DNA from 2 places in the Paenarthrobacter sp. 10N417 genome. Region 1 is predicted to be linked to the other one. Evidence: predicted binding sites of a transcription regulator. Region 1 holds the regulator's gene; the other holds the start of a gene.

Region 1 (8,899 bases):
TATTATCGTCCTTTTCCGGCTACGATCCACAGCTGAAGTCAGCCTTACCCTGCGCTGGGTGCCGGCACCGTCTCATTGAGTGTGCGCAACGCATTGAGCGTACGGGGATACCCAATGTACGGCAGCAATTGCGTGATGACGTCCAGCATCAGCCCGCGGCTGTTCCCTACGTTCAGATTCGCCAGAATGTGCCCCTTGACCTGTGGCTCGCAGCCGCCAAGGGAGACAAGCATGGACAACGTGAGGAGTTCACGTCTCGGAACATCAATGCCGGTGCGTGTCAGATAGTCGCCGAAGCAGTTCCCGGCAAGGTACTCCTGGAAGTGCATTTCATCAGCTGAAGCAGCTGCACGCATATCATCGATGCGTTCTGCGCCTGCGATCTCCCTCTGGATAGCCAGACCTTTCTCCCCTCGGTCTTTCGGGGTAGTGGTGGACTGGCCTGGAACAGGTAGCTCCACACCGTTCTCCTTGAGGATTTCATTGGTGGCGTGCAGGAAATCCGAAACCTTGCCCATGCCGACGTAGGGGACGGCTTGGTAGACAAGTTCCTTCACCTCCACCGGGATCACGCCCACCGTAAGGGCCGCTCCGAGCAATGCACGGTACTCACGCATTCCTTGTGACGCGATAAGAGACGCGAGCTGAACCATGAGCCTCGTCCTGGTATCCAGTCTTCCGTGACTCAATACCTCGTCGAAAGCGAAGTTGTTGAAGATCTCCACGAGTTCGGGGTCTGTAACCGCCAAGGCTGGAAGCTGACCGGGGAAGAGTTCGTCGTGATTGCGTCGTGCCGTTTCGCTGGGTGCCATCGTGGGCCTCTCTTTCATAGGAGCTCTCCTACTAATCACACTCCTTTTGATGACGGCGCGGGAGAGTCCACTGTTACAGGTTCCGGCAGTGCCTCCTTCGCGTGCGGGAGCATACTGGGGACATGACCGAGAACGATGAGTTCCTTGCCTGGGTCAGGACCACGCTTTACCAGGCTGAGGTGGCCCTCCTCAACGGAGACTCCGCTCCGCGTCGGGCAATTTGGTCCAGCCACGAGCCCGTGAGCGTCCTGGGCGCCTGGCGCAACGCCGTCGGGCAGGAAGAAGTCGGCCGGCTTTTCACAGATCTGGCCAACAGGTTCTCCGACTGCACCGCCTACTCCTTCGAACTGCAGGCCTACGACGTCGTTGGCGACATGGCCTACACCGCTGGTTTGGAGCGATCCTCAATCTCGATTACCGGGCAGCCGGTGAGCCAGGTCCTGAGGGCCACCCAGGTGTACCGCCGCGAGGATGGCGAGTGGAAGGTTGCGCACCGGCATGCTGACACTGTTCTGGAGTGAGATGGCCTACTGCTCTGGCCGCGGCCTCCACACCACAACGGCTTGCGACCTCGCACGGGGACGTTGACCGCGGGCCAGACTGACGACGTCGCCCGCTGCTCCTGCCGCGAAAATACGCGTGTCCAAAGGACTTCGGCGCCGGGTTAGTTCTTCTGTCAGTTCGGCCACCCGGTACTGCAACGCCGCTACCTGGTTTTCAAGGTCCAGGATGCGCCTGATGCCTTCGAGCGAGACGCCGGACTGGGAGAGGCGCTGGACCTCCCGCAGCTTATCGACGTCGTTCTGGGAGTACCGCCGGGACTTCCCGGGGGCACGGCTGGGCGAGACAATGCCCAGGCGGTCGTACTGGCGCAACGTCTGCGGATGCATGTCGGCAAGCTCCGCGGCGACGGAGATGACAAAGATCGGCTGGTTGACGTCGATTGCCATGACCGTCTCCCTACAACCGGGCCTTCGCGGCCAAATCGTGACGCGGGTTGGCGTCGGTGGTCGCGGCAGCAAATGCCTTCACGGCCTCCTCCGCTTCCTTGTTCAGGTTCTGGGGGACGGCGACGTCGATAGTCACCAGCAGGTCACCGGTCGCCTTGGACGTTTTCACGCCGCGGCCCTTGACCCGGAGAGTACGACCGGACGGCGTCCCGGCGGGGACGCGTACCTTGACGGTGTCGCCGTCGATCGTTGGAACATCGATAGTCGCGCCGAGCGCAGCTTCCGCAAACGTGACCGGCACGTGGATGCGGATGTTGTCGCCGTCGCGCTGGAAAAACTCGTGGGGCTTCACATTCACGGTGATGATGAGGTCACCGTTTCCGGCGGGACCAACGTTGCCCTTGCCGCGTTGCCGGACCTTCTGCCCGTCCTTGATGCCCGCGGGAATCTTGACGTCGATCACGTGGCCGTTGCTTTCACGCAGGCTCACAGTAGTGCCCTTGATGGAACCGGCAAAGGAGATGGACGTCGTCGCAGTGCGATCCGAGCCCTTCTGCGGAGCACGCTGGAACCCGGTCTGGCCTCCACCGAAGCCACCCCCAAACAAGTCAGCAAACTCCGGAGGAATACCACCGGCACCCGAAGGCTGACGCGCGCCGCCACCAAACAAACCACCGAACAGGTCCTCGAACCCACCGTTGGCGCCAGCACCACCACGCCCGGCGCCGGCACCCGGAGCGAACCGGGCACCACCCATAGCGCGGATAGCGTCGTACTGCTGCCGGTCCTCAGGGTTGGACAACACCGAGTAAGCCTCGGAAATGTCCTTGAACTTCTTCTCCGCAGAAGCATTCCCCGAGTTCGTATCAGGGTGATGCTCGCGGGCTAGCTTGCGGTAAGCCTTCTTAATATCCGCGTCAGACGCGTCCTTGGCAATACCAAGGATCGCGTAAAAATCCTTTTCAACCCAGTCCTGGCTGGCCAAGAGCGTTTCCTTTCGTTGTGTCGAAGCTTGCGCTCCGCTGGATAGGGGGCCGTGCCCGCTTCGCGATGCCCGCCACGCCGCGGCCCCCTATCCAGCTGCGCGCTGCGGTCATCCCACCTTAGGTGACCCGACAGCCGAGCCGGAGCGGATGAGGGGGCCCGGGAGTGGCATCGGGCCTACCGGAGCGTGGTGGCCAAAGTCCGCAGGACTAAAGCCACCACGCGAAGGGGCGGGGCCCCCTCATCCGCGAAGGCGGACGTTACGCCGGAACCGCCACGATCACTTGGGCCGCACGCAGAACCCGCTCGCCGGAGCGGTATCCGGAGCGCAGCACCTGGCTGACCGTGTCCACGTCGATGTCCTCGCCGGGCTGCTGGATGAGTGCTTCGTGGATGGTGGGGTCGAATTCGACACCGGTTTCCGCGATGCGTTCCAGTCCGTACGTCTTCAGCGCGTTCTCCAGTTTGGTGGCGATGGCGGCGAAGGGGCCGTCTTCGAGGTCACCGTGCTGGCGGGCGGCGTCGACGTCGTCCAGCACCGGGAGCAGGGAGTTCAGGACGCCGATGACGGCCATCTCCCCTGCTACGGCGCGGTCGCGTTCGACGCGCTTGCGGTAGTTGACATACTCAGCCTGAAGGCGAAGGAGGTCGTTGCGGAGCTCCGCTGCCTGGGCTTCAGCCGCGGCGCCGGAGGCTACCGACTCCTCGGCCGGCATCTCTACCCCGTTGAGGATTTCCTCAGCCTGGGAGAGAGCGTCACCTTCCGTGGGGGCGGTGTTGCCTTCGGTGGGAGCAGCAGCTTCGCCTTCGGGGTGGCGGGCAGCCCCGGTTTCCGGGTCAACCTTGCGGTTGTCCCGGATTACGGGCTTGCGCGGCTCGTTTCCTTCAGAGTGCTCTGCTTCGTTGCCGTGGTGGGGCATGGCTACTTCTTCGCTTCGTCTTCGTCGATGATTTCAGCGTCGACGATGTCTTCGTCGGCAGCACCGGAACCTGCGCCACCGGCCGGGGCACCTTCTGCACCGGCACCCGGAGCGTCAGCTGCGGCTGCCTGCGAGTAGATGGCTTCGCCGAGCTTGGTCTGGGAAGCCTGGAGCTTCTCGAAGGCCGTCTTCACAGCGGCGTCGTCGGTGCCTTCCAGCGCGGACTTGAGGGCGTCGACGTCGGCCTTGACCTCGGTCTTGACCTCTTCCGGCAGCTTGTCGTCGTTGTCGGCGATCAGCTTGTCCACAGAGTAGGCGAGCTGCTCGGCGGAGTTACGGGTGTCTGTAGCTTCGCGGCGGGCCTTGTCCTCTGCGGCGTGCTCCTCGGCTTCACGGACCATGCGGTCGATGTCTTCCTTGGAGAGTGCGGTGCCACCGGTGATGGTCATGGACTGTTCCTTGCCGGTGCCCTTGTCCTTGGCGGACACGTGGACGATGCCGTTGGCGTCGATGTCGAAGGTGACCTCGACCTGCGGAACGCCACGCGGTGCCGGAGCGATGCCGGTCAGTTCGAACGTGCCCAGCGGCTTGTTGTCGCGGGTGAATTCACGCTCGCCCTGGAAGACCTGGATGGCCACGGACGGCTGGTTGTCGTCAGCGGTCGTGAAGGTCTCGGAACGCTTGGTGGGGATAGCCGTGTTGCGCTCGATGAGGTGCGTCATGACGCCACCCTTGGTTTCGATGCCGAGGGACAGCGGCGTGACGTCGATGAGGAGGACGTCCTTGCGCTCACCCTTCAGGACACCGGCCTGGAGTGCAGCACCGACGGCTACAACTTCGTCCGGGTTGACGCCCTTGTTGGGCTCCTTGCCGCCGGCAAGTTCCTTGACGAGCTCAGAGACAGCGGGCATACGGGTGGAGCCACCGACGAGCACGATGTGATCGATGTCGGAGACCTTGATGCCGGCTTCAGCGATGACGTCGTGGAACGGCTTCTTGGTGCGGTCCAGCAGGTCCTTGGTGAGGTCCTGGAACTTGGCACGGGTCAGCTGCTCGTCCAGGTGGACCGGGCCGTCGGGGGTGACGGACAGGTACTGGAGGGAGATGTTGGTGCTGGTGGAGGAGGAGAGTTCCTTCTTTGCCTGCTCTGAAGCTTCGCGGAGACGCTGGAGGGCGATCTTGTCCTTGGAGAGATCGATGCCCTTGATCTTGAGCTGGTTCAGCAGCCATTCGACGACGCGGTTGTCCCAGTCGTCGCCACCGAGGCGGTTGTCACCTGCGGTTGCGCGGACCTGGATGGTGGAGAAGTTGTCTTCGTCCTTGCCGACCTCGAGGAGGGAGACGTCGAAGGTACCGCCACCGAGGTCGAAGACCAGGATGAGTTCGTCTTCCTTGCCCTTGTCCAGGCCGTAGGCCAGCGCAGCTGCGGTGGGCTCGTTGACGATGCGGAGGACGTTGAGGCCTGCGATTTCGCCGGCTTCCTTGGTGGACTGGCGCTCGGCGTCGTTGAAGTATGCCGGAACGGTGATCACGGCGTCGGTGACCTTTTCACCCAAGTAGCTCTCGGCGTCGTTCTTGAGCTTCATGAGGATACGCGCGGAGATTTCCTGCGGCGTGTACTTCTTGTCGTCAATGGCGACGGACCAGTCGGTGCCCATGTGGCGCTTGACGGAAGCGATGGTGCGGTCGATGTTGTTGACGGCCTGGCGCTTGGCGATCTCGCCAACCAGGACCTCACCGGACTTCGAGAACGCAACGACCGACGGCGTGGTGCGGCCGCCTTCTGCGTTGGCGATGACGGTGGGCTCGCCACCTTCAAGGACAGAGACCACGGAGTTAGTGGTTCCGAGGTCGATACCTACTGCACGTGACATATCTTGTTTCCTTTCAATGGCCGATGTTCGAGATTGCCCCCGGCACCGGTCCGCTGGGCGGTTGGGTTATCGGGAGCCCACTCAACAATCGGCTAGTTGAGCGTTCTGCACTCAACTGTACTCAGCCTCGTTTCAAAGTCAATCCAAAGTTGAGCGAGGTACGCTCAAGTTTGGCTTTGGTGCCGAAATTTCCCCCGGAAGTACGCGGTTCAGGGGCTGGTTTCGCCCTGCGTGAACTGGCAGACTTGCGCGATGGACTTCGCTGGATTCGTGCCGCGCTGTAGCCTGCGGAGAAGCGTGGAGACACAGAACGGAGGCTCGCCGTGGTCGGGAGACACCCATTTCTTGTGCTGGCCATCTTCTTTTGCTTGAGCTGGTTCGTTCTGGTTGGGTTCCTGGACCGCGGACTCCTGAACCATAATGCTGGGGGTATTTCCGGGCTCTGCCTCGGCGAATATCTTCCCGCCGGAACAATCCATAACCCCGAGGGCTCACCCGTACCACCCCGGGGAGAGTATGCCTTCCTGCCTTTGGGGATCGAGTGCACTTTCACGATGACTGACGGCACTCATCAGCAGTCCATCCACCCGCGACTTACGCAGATCATTCTTGGTGCACTACCCGCGGCCGCGGTTCTGGCATGGGGAGTGGCTAGGGCTTCAGCGTCAATTCGCAGGAGTAGAGCTGCCTGACGACACGCAAACGCACCAGCGTCACTCCGGCGGGCGGGCGACACGGATATCCGGGTGTCCCTGGCGAATGTGGGTGGCGCCAGGGGTTTGGGTGGCGCCACCCGTTTGTGTGGCGCTGGCCGGCGGCGGCTCAGGTTTGTACACCCACGCCACGAGCACCACGGAAATGATCATCAGCAGGAACCAGGCAAGGAGCTTCTCGATCGAGACCGCCTGCCAGCCATTCACCTGGTTGGGGTAGAGCCAAGCGTGGGACCACGTGCCGATGTTCTCGGCGAACCAAATGAACAGTGCCACCAAGAGGAAAGACACCAGGATGGGCATCCTGAAGCGCTTACGGAACACCCGGAAGTGCATCACGCACCGCCCGTAGACAAGCACGACGGCGGCAAGAAGCACCCAGCGCGCGTCGAAGACGTAGTGGTGCGAGAAGAAATTAATGTAGATCCCGGCCGCTACAAGGGCAGTGATCCATCGCCAGGGGTAGTGGTCGAAGTGGAGGTCAAATAGCCGGAAGACGCGCACCATGTACGAGCCAACAGCCGCATACATGAAGCCACTGAACAGCGGAACAGCACCGATCCGGAGGAAGCCCTCGGCCTCGTAAGACCACGAACCCACGTCCGTCTTGAACAGCTCCATGACCGTTCCCACCGCATGGAACAGCAGGATCACCCGCAGCTCGCGCAGTGTTTCCAGCTTGAAGCTGATCATCAGGATCTGAATGACCACTGCGGCGATGGTCAAAAAGTCATTCCGCGCCAAGCTGGCGTCGTCCGGATACCAGAGGCGGGCTGCGATGATCACGGCGAGCAGTGCTGCACCAAAGACGCAAGCCCACGCCTGCTTCAGTCCGAACACCACGAACTCGGTCAGCCGCATGCGGAGTCGGCCGCCCTGAGCGTGCTGCAGATAACGGTGTGCGAGGTCGTCGATGGCTTGTTCCACCGAGGTCGAATTACGCATTCCTTGCCTTGCCCCCGATCTTGGACGGGGTGGTTTCCAGCCGGCTCAGATAGTAGTCCCTTGGCCAGTGCCGTATCCGCTGCGGCAGCCGGGGATAGACGCGTCCGAGCCACCGCATGGTCCGCTCGAAGCGACGGCTATCGCGGGGAGTCCACTCCAAGCCGAAGCCCTCGCGCAGATGGTCCGGAAGCAGGCCGGCGGTCAGGAAGCGGGCAAGCGGCATCGCCAGGCGCATGAGCGCGGGCCCACCTGCCGGATACAGCAGATCCTTGGCTATCTTGCGGGCTTTTTCATCAGGTCGAAGCACGTCCACGTGCGAAGACCAATACCCAGCGAAGGCCCCACGATCGGGCGGCCACATGTTCACCGGAAGCTGCAGCGCCGTCCCAATGCGCGCATAGTCGCGGTACATGCGGTCGGCGGTCTCGTCGTCGAGCGGTCCGTGCACTTGCTCGTAAACGGTGACGGCGGTGTCATAAAGGGTGGCGACAACCCAAAGCTGCGACTCGGGGTCGAAAGCGTTGTAGCCCTTTGTTGCATCGTCAGGGTTCCGGCGCACCGGAGCGTGGGCGCGGTTGACGGAGCGGCGAACCGCAGCAACTTGCTCGTCCGTGCCGTAAACAATGGCATAAACGTAAGTCAGCGTAGACCGCAGCCGGTCCTGCGGCCGTTGGGCAAAGTCACTGTGATCGGCGACTCCATGACCCACCCTGGGATCCGCAATCTGAAGGAGAATGGCGCGCCCGGCACCGGCGAGCAGTATGCCCTCCGCGCCGATATCAGCAAGCCCTCGAACCATCTTGATACTTTACCGTCTGCTGCTCGGTGTCCTGCCGCTGGCCGCAGGCCCGCTGGTCATAACCCCGCCATGCCCTGGAGGACGAGCAGTTGGTGCTCGAACAATTCATCGCGCGCGGCAAAGGTATCCCGCCCGTACTGGCCAAAGACTTCGAAGCTCACAGCCCCGAAGACGGACGTCCACGCCAGCACGCCCCGCGCGAGCGCTGACTCGGGCACCGTGATCCCAAGTTCAGTCCGGATGTTCCGCATGTCTGCTGCCAAGGCCGGTGGGATGACGACGGCGGGACTCACCTCCGTCTCCAGTGCGCCCGCGCGATGGGCTGCGTCAAAGATGCTTACGAGGCGAAAGATGACACGTGTTCCGGGAACTGTGGTTCGCTCACCTGGTGCCTGATAGCCGGGAACGGGGCTCCCGAAAAGCAGGGCGTAGCTGGCTGGTTCCCTGAGCGCCCAAGCACGAATCGCCTTACCCAGGGCACGAAACTGACCTGCGAAATCATTCTCAGGAACCGCCGCTACAGCTGCATCCACTTCGTCGCCGAGCTCGTTGTAGCCGTCGATGAGCAAGAGTGTGAGAAGTTCGTCCCGGCTTTCCACGTAGCGATAAACGGCCGAAGAAACGACGCCAAGGTCCCGGGCCACAGCCCGCAGCGAGACAGCCGCCGCGCCGTGGACTGCTAAGTGCTCCCGGCCGAGTCGCACTATGTCGGCGATGGTTTGTGCCCGCGCACGCTCACGGGGAGTTGGCGGCTTGGCTTTGGGCTGGGCTTTTGGCGCAGCTTCGACGCCTCGCGCAGTGGAAGACATGACACCACCTTGCCACAACACAGAGAGCACCATCAACAAATGAGAGCAGTGCTCTTGACTTTGGCGTTGATGAAAGACATTCTGAATTCAGAG
Region 2 (8,899 bases), on a different contig from region 1:
TGCAACTCCGAAATGGATCTGCCAACCGGCTTCTTCGCCCTGTTCGGCAGGGACAATCCCGGCCACCTCCTCGCCTTTGACTATCAGCGTGCTGTAACTGCCGCCGTCGTCCTGGGGATATTCCGTGACTTCATGCCCGAAAAGCTGCTGGAAAAACGCTGTGGCTGCCTGCGGTTCTGGAGTCAGCAGCTCAGCCCAAGCCAGGGCGCCGGCCTGATTGAACAGATGGCTTCCAATGTGGGTGCCCGCTTGCCAGATCCCCGTGGTCCCGCCGCCGGGCGCCTCGATGAACGCCAGGACGCCTGTATCGGCAACCTGCTCCGGGCCAAACTCGAGCTTCCCACCAGCATGGACGGCGTCTTCCGCTATCTCCTCGGCGTCCGTTGCAGCGAGGTAGATGTTCCACTGTCCATGCTTGCCCGCAGCCTCGTGCATGGGGTTCTGCGGAGCGATGACCGCCACCAGGTCCTTGCCAACAAAGGCCTGAGCGTAGCTGCGACCGTCAGGTGTGGGGAGGTCCGTAAATGTCCAGTCGAACAGCTTGCCGTAGAACTCCTTGGCTGCGGGTACGTCCGGGGTCTGCAGATCGGCCCAACAGGGTTCACCGCTTGAATAATGCGTCCGGGAAGTCATGCGGCAAGTCCTGTCATGATGCTGAATGCGGCGCCGGCGGGGTCCATGAGCACAGCCATTCGCCCGATGCCTGGGACATCGAACGCCGGAGCGATCACGTGCGCTCCAAGCTCAACGGCCTGCTCCACTCCAGTATCTACGTCCTCGACGCCGAAGTACGTCATCCAGAACGGCGAAAGTCCTTCAAACGGCAGCTTGAGGGCACCGGCAATCCGCTTTCCATCGACCAGCAGGCTGGTGTACTCCTGAAGATCTCCTGCGGGTGTGGTTTCGCTGCTGCACCCCGTGACGGCCTCGTAGAACCTGACGGCTTTGGGGACGTCGTCGGTCTGTAATTCGTTCCATATCATGGTGCCAGGCTCGTTGACCAAGCCGGATCCGGGATGCGTTCCAGCTTCCCAGAAGCCGATCTGTGCACCCGTGGGATCTATGGCGAAGAACATCCGTCCGCTGCCATTCGGCACGTCGTCAGGCTCGAACAAGATCGACCCGCCTGCCGCCACAGCCCGTTCCGCTGCCTCATCCGCTGAGTCCACGGCAATGTAGTTGGCCCAGTAGGACGGCATTCCCTCCGGCGCATCCGGCATTTGCTGCATCATGCCGGCAACGTTCCGGCCGTGGAGTTTTGCCATGTAGTAAGTCAGGCCGTTGCCGGCGTCCATGGGATCCAGCTCCCAGCCAAAGAGCTCACTGTAAAACCTCCGGGAAACCTCGACGTCGGTGGAGGACAGGTCCACCCAACATGGTGTCCCCTGCTTGTAACTCTCGACCGCCGGCATGCCGCTCCCTTTCCTAGCAACGCGGGGTCACTTGTGGCCCGTGTTGAGGCCTGGAATGGGCCCTAACTGACCCCGCGTCGGAGTCCATGGGGACTACGCTATGGCGCTTCCACTGCTTGCGCCAGACGTGGGCCGCATTACCCCAGTGGTACTGATACGAAAAAAGGCCCGCAGGGTACGCCAATGAATGGCGTGCCCTGCGGGCCTCTTTCAGAGATATTCGGCATCCGAAGATGCGCGACGACCTTAATGTACGACGGCGGTACGCAAGTCAGTGCCAGAGGCACCGATTGTTTGCGACAGCTATCCGATACGGCGGGTGTCTACCTCGTCGTCATCGTCTTCCGCGTACTTGTCCTCATAAGCCGAGTAGTCCGGCTCCGGGGGATCTTCGGGGAAGTGGCTCTTTACACGACTCGATGGGCCCGTGAGCTCACGCTCAAGTGCCGAGTAGTCAGTGTTCGGGGAGTAGTACTTGATGTCCCGAGCCTGCTTGGTAGCTTTTGCCTTTTGACGGCCGCGCCCCATGGCGTGACCCCCTTTTGTACTTGGACCGGAGGTGGTCACCTTGGCTATCGGTGAGGCCCCGGAATGTTTGGTCAATTTGTCGTATGTCTAGATTACATGCTTTCGGGGGTGCCTGCGTGCCACCCCGGACCTGCATCGGGTACAACTACGGTCCAAACCGCTCCCCACCACCTCCAATACACCAAAAAATTGGGTAGAGTCTGCCTCAATGCGGCTCCAAAGCAGGAAGGCAGACTCCGGGATATGAGCGAGGACAACACCCCACCACGTGATGATTCACCGCGCGAAAAACGCGATAAAGGAGAAGCCGGGGTGCCACCTGCGCCCAGGGTACCGCCCACGCCACCGCAGGCCCCAGGAGTGCAGCCGAAGCAAGCCTCGGAAACACAGCCCGAGGCTTCAGGCCTGCAGCCTGATCCTGCACCGGATCTTGATCCGGACTTCGTTCCCAATCCCAGCGACCAGCCTGATCCTGCGCTGCCCGCTTACTCCAGTCAGTCCGAGTACCTCGGCAAGCCGGAGCAGTCCGGCCAGCCAGACTACTCCGGCCAGCCAGACTACCCCGGCAAGCCCGGGGACCCCTCCCAGCCAGGGGATCCCCAGCAGCCCCAACCCGCCCCGCACGGGGACCCGGTAAAACGCCAGCGTTTTGTCATCGGCGCAATCGTGGTCGGTGTCCTGGTGCTCATCGGCGTCGTGATCTGGGTGCTGCTGAACCTGTTGGGTACACGGCCTCAGGCTGTTGTGGCTACCCCGAGCCCCACGGCGAGCCTTGGCCCATTACCGCGGGATACAGAAGCCAAGGATTTCCAGGTAGGCGATTGCTTTGCCGACTTCGACCCCAACGCATCCAAAGCCCGGGCCGTGCCCTGTGACACCGAGCATTCAGCCCAACTGGGCGCCGTCCACACATACCCAGCGGACGATTCCTTCCCCGGCACGAACGCGCTGAAGGACAAGGGCCGTGAAGTCTGCGGCGACGTAAAGCTGAATCACGCGGCGGCCGATAAGTACGTACTGCTCCAGCAGAACGTCTACCCAAGCACCACCAGTTGGGATCGGGGCGACCGCCGCGTTGATTGCTTCATCGTTGTGGATTCGGGCAACACCATCAAGGAAGACCTCCTCAATAAGTAGCCCGCCGACCTACTTCTTCCGAACCAGTAGCCCAGTGCCCACAGACGGGCCGCCGTCAGGACCTGTCAGCGACTCAAATCCCTCAATGGTGAGTTCATCGACGTCGGCCGCAGTATCCACCAAGACGGTGTCGCCATCGGTGATCGTTCCGGCAAGGATCTCCTTGGCCAGGCGGTCTCCGATTTCGCGCTGGACGAGACGTCGCAGAGGCCGCGCGCCGTACGCCGAGTCATAGCCGGACATGGCGAGCCAGGCGCGGGCTCCGTCGCTCACCTCGAGGGTCAAGCGGCGGTCCCGCAGACGCTTGGTGAGTTCGGCAACGTGAAGTTCCACGATCCGGGCCAGTTCCTCGACGGACAGGGGGTCGAACAGCACGATCTCGTCCAAACGGTTCAGGAACTCCGGCTTGAACGAGGCCTGTACCACGGCCATGACGGCATCACGCTTGGCTTTGGCATCCAGGGACGGGTCCACCAGGAACTGGCTTCCGGAGTTGGACGTCAGCACCAGGATCGTATTGCGGAAGTCCACCGTCCGTCCTTGACCGTCTGTGAGGCGGCCATCATCCAGAACCTGCAGGAGGATGTCGAACACTTCTGGGTGGGCCTTTTCCACCTCGTCGAGCAGCACAACGGAGTACGGGCGGCGACGCACAGCTTCCGTCAGCTGACCGCCTTCCTCGTAGCCGACGTATCCCGGAGGGGCACCAACCAAGCGTGCGACAGAGTGTTTCTCTCCGTACTCGGACATGTCGATCCGGATCATGGCCCGTTCGTCGTCAAAGAGGAAGTCGGCCAAGGCCTTTGCGAGCTCGGTCTTGCCGACGCCGGTGGGGCCAAGGAACAGGAACGAGCCCGTGGGGCGGTTGGGGTCACTGATGCCCGCCCGCGCGCGGCGGACGGCGTCCGAAACTGCCTGCACGGCCTTGGTTTGGCCGATCAGGCGTTTACCGAGTTCCTCTTCCATGTGCAGCAGCTTTTGTGATTCACCCTGCAGCATGCGCCCAGCGGGAATGCCGGTCCATGCTGAGATGACCTCCGCAATGTCGTCTGCAGTAACATCCTCTGCGACCATGAGTTCGGGCTTTGCGTCGCCGCGCGCGGACTCCTCCTCGGCCGCAGCATTGAGCTCCCGTTCGAGGGCAGGCAGCTCGCCATAAAGTATCCGCGACGCCGACTCGAGGTCGCCTTCGCGCTGGTACTTTTCGGCGGCTGACCTCAGTTCGTCGATCTTGGCTTTGAGGTCACCAACGCGGTTGAGTCCGGCCTTCTCGGCTTCCCAACGGGCGTTGAGGGCCCTGAGTGCTTCCTTCTTGTCCGCCATGTCAGCGCGAAGGGCAGCCAACCGCTCAACGGATGCAGGATCAGTCTCGCCCTGCAGGGCCAGTTCTTCCATGGTGAGGCGATCGACGGAACGGCGGAGTTGATCGATCTCTTCCGGCGCTGAGTCAATCTCCATCCGAAGCCGTGACGCGGCCTCGTCCACGAGGTCGATCGCTTTGTCCGGGAGCTGACGGCCCGAGATGTACCGGTTGGACAGGGTTGCAGCCGCCACCAGTGCCGAGTCGGCGATGGCCACCTTGTGGTGGGCCTCGTACCGTTCCTTGAGGCCGCGCAGAATGCCGATGGTGTCCTCGACGCTCGGCTCGCCCACGTAAACCTGCTGGAAGCGGCGTTCCAAGGCAGGGTCCTTCTCGATGTTTTCGCGGTACTCGTCCAGGGTGGTGGCACCAATGAGCCGCAACTCGCCGCGGGCCAGCATCGGCTTGAGCATGTTGCCCGCATCCATCGCGCTGTCGCCCGTTGCGCCAGCTCCAACTACCGTGTGGATTTCATCGATGAATGTGACGATCTGGCCGTTGGAGTTCTTGATCTCCTCCAGAACCGCTTTGAGCCGCTCCTCGAATTCACCGCGGTATTTGGCGCCCGCAACCATGGAGGCCATGTCCAAGGCAATGAGGGTCTTGCCGCGGAGGCTCTCCGGGACGTCGCCGGCAACCATGCGTTGGGCGAGGCCCTCGACTACCGCGGTCTTACCTACGCCAGGCTCACCAATCAGTACCGGGTTGTTCTTGGTGCGCCGGCTCAGGACCTGAACCACGCGACGGATTTCGCTGTCACGCCCAATGACCGGGTCCAGCTTCCCCGAGCGGGCAATAGCAGTGAGGTCCGTGCCGAACTTCTCCAAGGCCTGGAACGTATTTTCTGGATCCGGCGAGTTGACCTTTCGATCGCCCCTGACACCCGGCAGCGCGGCAAGCAGTGCTTCGTGGGAGGCACCGGCGTCGCGCAATAGCTTTCCGACTGCGTCGCTGCCGGCCGAAAGCCCCAACAGCAGGTGCTCAGTAGAGACAAAGGAATCGCCGAGTTTATCGGCCTCATTCTGGGCAGCCTGAATGGCCTGCATGGACTGCCGGGACAGCTGGGCTTGCTGGACCGAGCTGCCCGAAGAGGACGGCAGCGACTTGATGGCCGAACTGGCCTGAACGCTCACGGCATCAGGATCGGCACCCGTGGCGCGCAGGAGTGCCACGGCAACGCCCTCGCGCTGGTCCATGAGGGCCTTCAGCAGGTGTGCTGGCTCCAATTGCGGGTTGCCGGCAGTAGAGGCATTCATGGCGGCCGCAGAAAGGGCCTCCTGGCTTTTGGTGGTGAATTTGACGTCCAACGAAAGCTCCCTTTCTGGAGTAAGACCAATACTTTCAAAGTTGAGTCTACTACGCTCAACTTTGCTTTGTGGCCCATGTGTTCCATGTTTGCCCACGGCGAAACACCTGTCCAGACGAAACCATGGCTATGTGAATAACAGGGGTCTACGATCAGGCAGTGACAGGGTGGAACCACCGACAAATGCCGGCAACAAAGGACACGACATGACTAAGTACGTGGCGCTTTACACCGCTCCCCAGTCCGCCGAATCCGCAATGGAAGAAGCCTCCCCGGAGTCAGCAGCCGAAGGCATGAAGGTCTGGATGGACTGGGCCAACAAGGCCGGCGACGGGATCATCGATCTTGGCACGCCTCTGGGCGGAGGTAAGGAAGTGGCAAACTCAGGTGTCTCCGATACCAACACAGGCGTAGCGGGGTACACCATCCTCCAGGCCGAAAACATGGCCGGCGCCCTCGCTCTCCTGGAGGGCCACCCGCACCTGATGATGCCCGGAGCCAGCATCCAGGTCTGCGAGGCCCTGGACATTCCAGGCATGTAACTGCCAACCAGGCGGGGCTGGCCTCACGCCGGATAGATCGAGACCAGCGCGGACTTCACGACGAACCGCACGTCCACGCCCGGTGCCAGGCCGAGATCGGCAGAGGCAGCAGGAGTGATATCTGCGGACAATGTGCCGCGCTTCCCCGCGCCCGGTCCGCCCGCCCTGACGCGGATCTGGTCGCCGTGCGGCTCCAAGTCACTGACGGTGACAGGAAAGGAGTTGCGTGGGCTGCCGTGCACTTCGCCAAGAAAAACGGAAACGGCCGACGGCGGGAAGGCCGCCACGCCTGCCTGGCCGGGCGAAGGTGACCACTCGGGATCGTGCTGTCCGGCGAAAAGCCGGCCATCCGGCGTCGTGATTCCCTGCTCGGTGATGATTCCGCTGATGAGGTTCAGTCCTGCAAGCCCGGCCGCGAAGTGGCTTCGGGGGCGTTCGAGGACTTGGCGGGTTGGGCCTTCCTCGGAAATCCGCCCGTTCTCCACGACGATGACGCGATCGGCGAGCATGTAGGCGTCCAGGACGTCGTGCGTGACGATGATGGCGTTGCGTCCATCCAGGACCCGTTTGAGGACGCGGCGCAGCAGTGGTGCGGCATGGATATCCAGGGCCGACATCGGCTCATCGAGGAGCAATAACTCGGGCTCCGTGGCGAGCGCCCTAGCAACGGCCACACGCTGCGCCTGACCACCGGACAGCTCTGCTGGTTTGCGGGATTCCAGGTGAAGTGCGTCCACCTCAGTCAGCCAAAGCCGGGCGGTTTCGCGGGCCGCGGCTTTGGATCTGCCCTTGCTGCGCGGCCCGAAGGCGACGTTGTCCAGCACGGTCAGGTGCGGAAACAGCAGTGCCTCCTGAGCGAGCAGCGCAGTGCCGCGCAGGTGCGGTGCGCTCCACTCGTGGGTGCCGCCGTCGAGGTCAAAAAGCTGCCGGCCGCCAATCTGTGCGCTCCCGGAATCTGGCCGCAGCAGGCCCGAAATCACGCCAAGAAGAGTTGATTTTCCGGCGCCGTTGGGACCGAGAATGGCTAGGGTTTCGCCGTCGGAAAGCTTGATTGACATCTCGAAGTTGCGGGATTTAAGGCTCGCTTCCAGTTCAAACGTCATGGCTGGACGTCCGCATGGGCGCTTGCACCAGTGTTGCTGGGGCGTCGACCGTAACTCAGGCCCACTACTGCCGCGGCGACCGCCACCAAAACCAAAGAAAGAGCGACGGCGGCGTCGGGGTCAGTTTCGCGCTGAAGGTAAATCTCCAAGGGAAGAGTGCGCGTGACGCCTTGCAAGCTGCCGGCGAAGGTCAAGGTAGCGCCAAACTCTCCGAGGCTGCGCGCGAAGGACAGAACGGCCCCCGACGCGAGCCCTGGAACCACCAAGGGTAGTGTGACCCGGCGCAGGACCGTGGTTGGCCGCGCGCCCAGGGTCGCCGCCACGGCCTCATATTTGCTTCCCGCAGTCCGCAGGGCGCCTTCGAGGCTGACAACCAAGAACGGCAAGGCCACGAATGTTTGTGCAAGCACCACGGCGGTAGTGGAGAACGCGATCTGAATTCCGAACATTTCGAGCGACTTCCCCAGCAAACCTTGCCGCCCGAAGGTGTAGAGCAGCGCGATACCTCCGACGACGGGCGGCAGCACGAGGGGCAACAGCACGAAGGAGCGCAGCAGCCTCTGCCCGGGAAACTCCCCGCGGGCCAGGACAAGGGCCAACGGCACACCAAGCACGATGCACAACAGGGTGCTTGCTGCTGACGTCCTCAGGCTCAGGCCCAACGCATCGAGCGACGATTCCGACGTGATGAGCGGAAGGAACTGGGACCAGTTCACGCGCACCAGCATCGCGAGCAGGGGAAGAATCACCAGCAGACCGCCCGCAACGGCGATCACGTAGATCCACCGTGGGATGCCGTGGTATCCAGTTCGATTCATTGCGTTCCTACGACGGGCCGAAGCCGGCGTCACCCAGGACCTTCTGCCCCGCGCTGCCGGTGACCATGGCCATGAAGGCCCGGGCGAGGTCCTTGTTTTTGCTGGTGCCCACAGTGGCAATCGGATACGTATTGACGGCCTTGCCGGACTCCGGAAACGGTATGCCCTTCACCTTGCTCCCGGCACCCTTGATGTCCGTCACGTAGACCAGCCCGGCGTCGGCTTCCTGCGAGACGATCTTGCCCAGCACATCACTGACTGATGACTCTTCGCTGACCGGGCTCAAGGTGGTCCCCGAAGCCTTCTCTATCGTCTCCGCGGCCGCACCACAAGGAACCTGACTGGCACAGACCACAACTTTGACGCCGGGCTTGGACAGGTCCGCGAAGGAAGAGATCGACGCCGGGTTGCTGGGCGGGACAGCGATCTCCAGTATGTTCGTGGCAAAGTTTGTCGCGGTGCCGTCCACGAGTTTTGCGTCCGAGACCTTGGTCATGTTCTTGGTATCGGCTGAGGCAAACACATCAGCTGGTGCACCCTGGGTGATTTGCGTTGCCAAGTCTGAAGAACCGGCGAAGCTAAGGTTCACTTTGGTGCCGGGGTTTGAGGCCTCGAAGTCCTGGGCAAGTTGGGTGAACGGTGCTTTGAGGGACGCTGCCGCGAAGACGGTGATGGTGCCCCCCAGCTGATTCC

What was found. The regulator HspR, encoded in region 1, represses chaperone genes until heat shock. The targets are predictions, from matches to a motif close to AAGTTGAGTCNNNNNGACTCAACTT.
Region 2: a site for HspR is predicted at 5,782-5,806, ahead of clpB (ATP-dependent chaperone ClpB). Genes of this name have one in related genera too.

The regions. Positions count from the first base shown of each region.
Region 1 is NZ_JBFTIL010000009.1:12,787-21,685, forward strand. Features, by position in the region: gene AC1DCM_RS13000 (carboxymuconolactone decarboxylase family protein) at 45-830, opposite strand; gene AC1DCM_RS13005 (YybH family protein) at 935-1,333, shown strand; gene AC1DCM_RS13010 (heat shock protein transcriptional repressor HspR) at 1,340-1,762, opposite strand; gene AC1DCM_RS13015 (DnaJ C-terminal domain-containing protein) at 1,773-2,747, opposite strand; gene AC1DCM_RS13020 (nucleotide exchange factor GrpE) at 3,007-3,666, opposite strand; gene dnaK (molecular chaperone DnaK) at 3,669-5,540, opposite strand; gene AC1DCM_RS13030 (DUF817 domain-containing protein) at 6,254-7,198, opposite strand; gene AC1DCM_RS13035 (oxygenase MpaB family protein) at 7,191-7,997, opposite strand; gene AC1DCM_RS13040 (TetR/AcrR family transcriptional regulator) at 8,054-8,806, opposite strand.
Region 2 is NZ_JBFTIL010000012.1:58,980-67,878, reverse strand. Features, by position in the region: gene AC1DCM_RS15450 (VOC family protein) at 1-633, opposite strand, end outside; gene AC1DCM_RS15445 (VOC family protein) at 630-1,412, opposite strand; gene AC1DCM_RS15440 (DUF3073 domain-containing protein) at 1,716-1,940, opposite strand; gene AC1DCM_RS15435 (septum formation family protein) at 2,301-3,077, shown strand; gene clpB (ATP-dependent chaperone ClpB) at 3,087-5,744, opposite strand; gene AC1DCM_RS15425 (YciI family protein) at 5,950-6,285, shown strand; gene AC1DCM_RS15420 (sulfate/molybdate ABC transporter ATP-binding protein) at 6,309-7,388, opposite strand; gene AC1DCM_RS15415 (ABC transporter permease) at 7,385-8,206, opposite strand; gene modA (molybdate ABC transporter substrate-binding protein) at 8,214-8,899, opposite strand, start outside.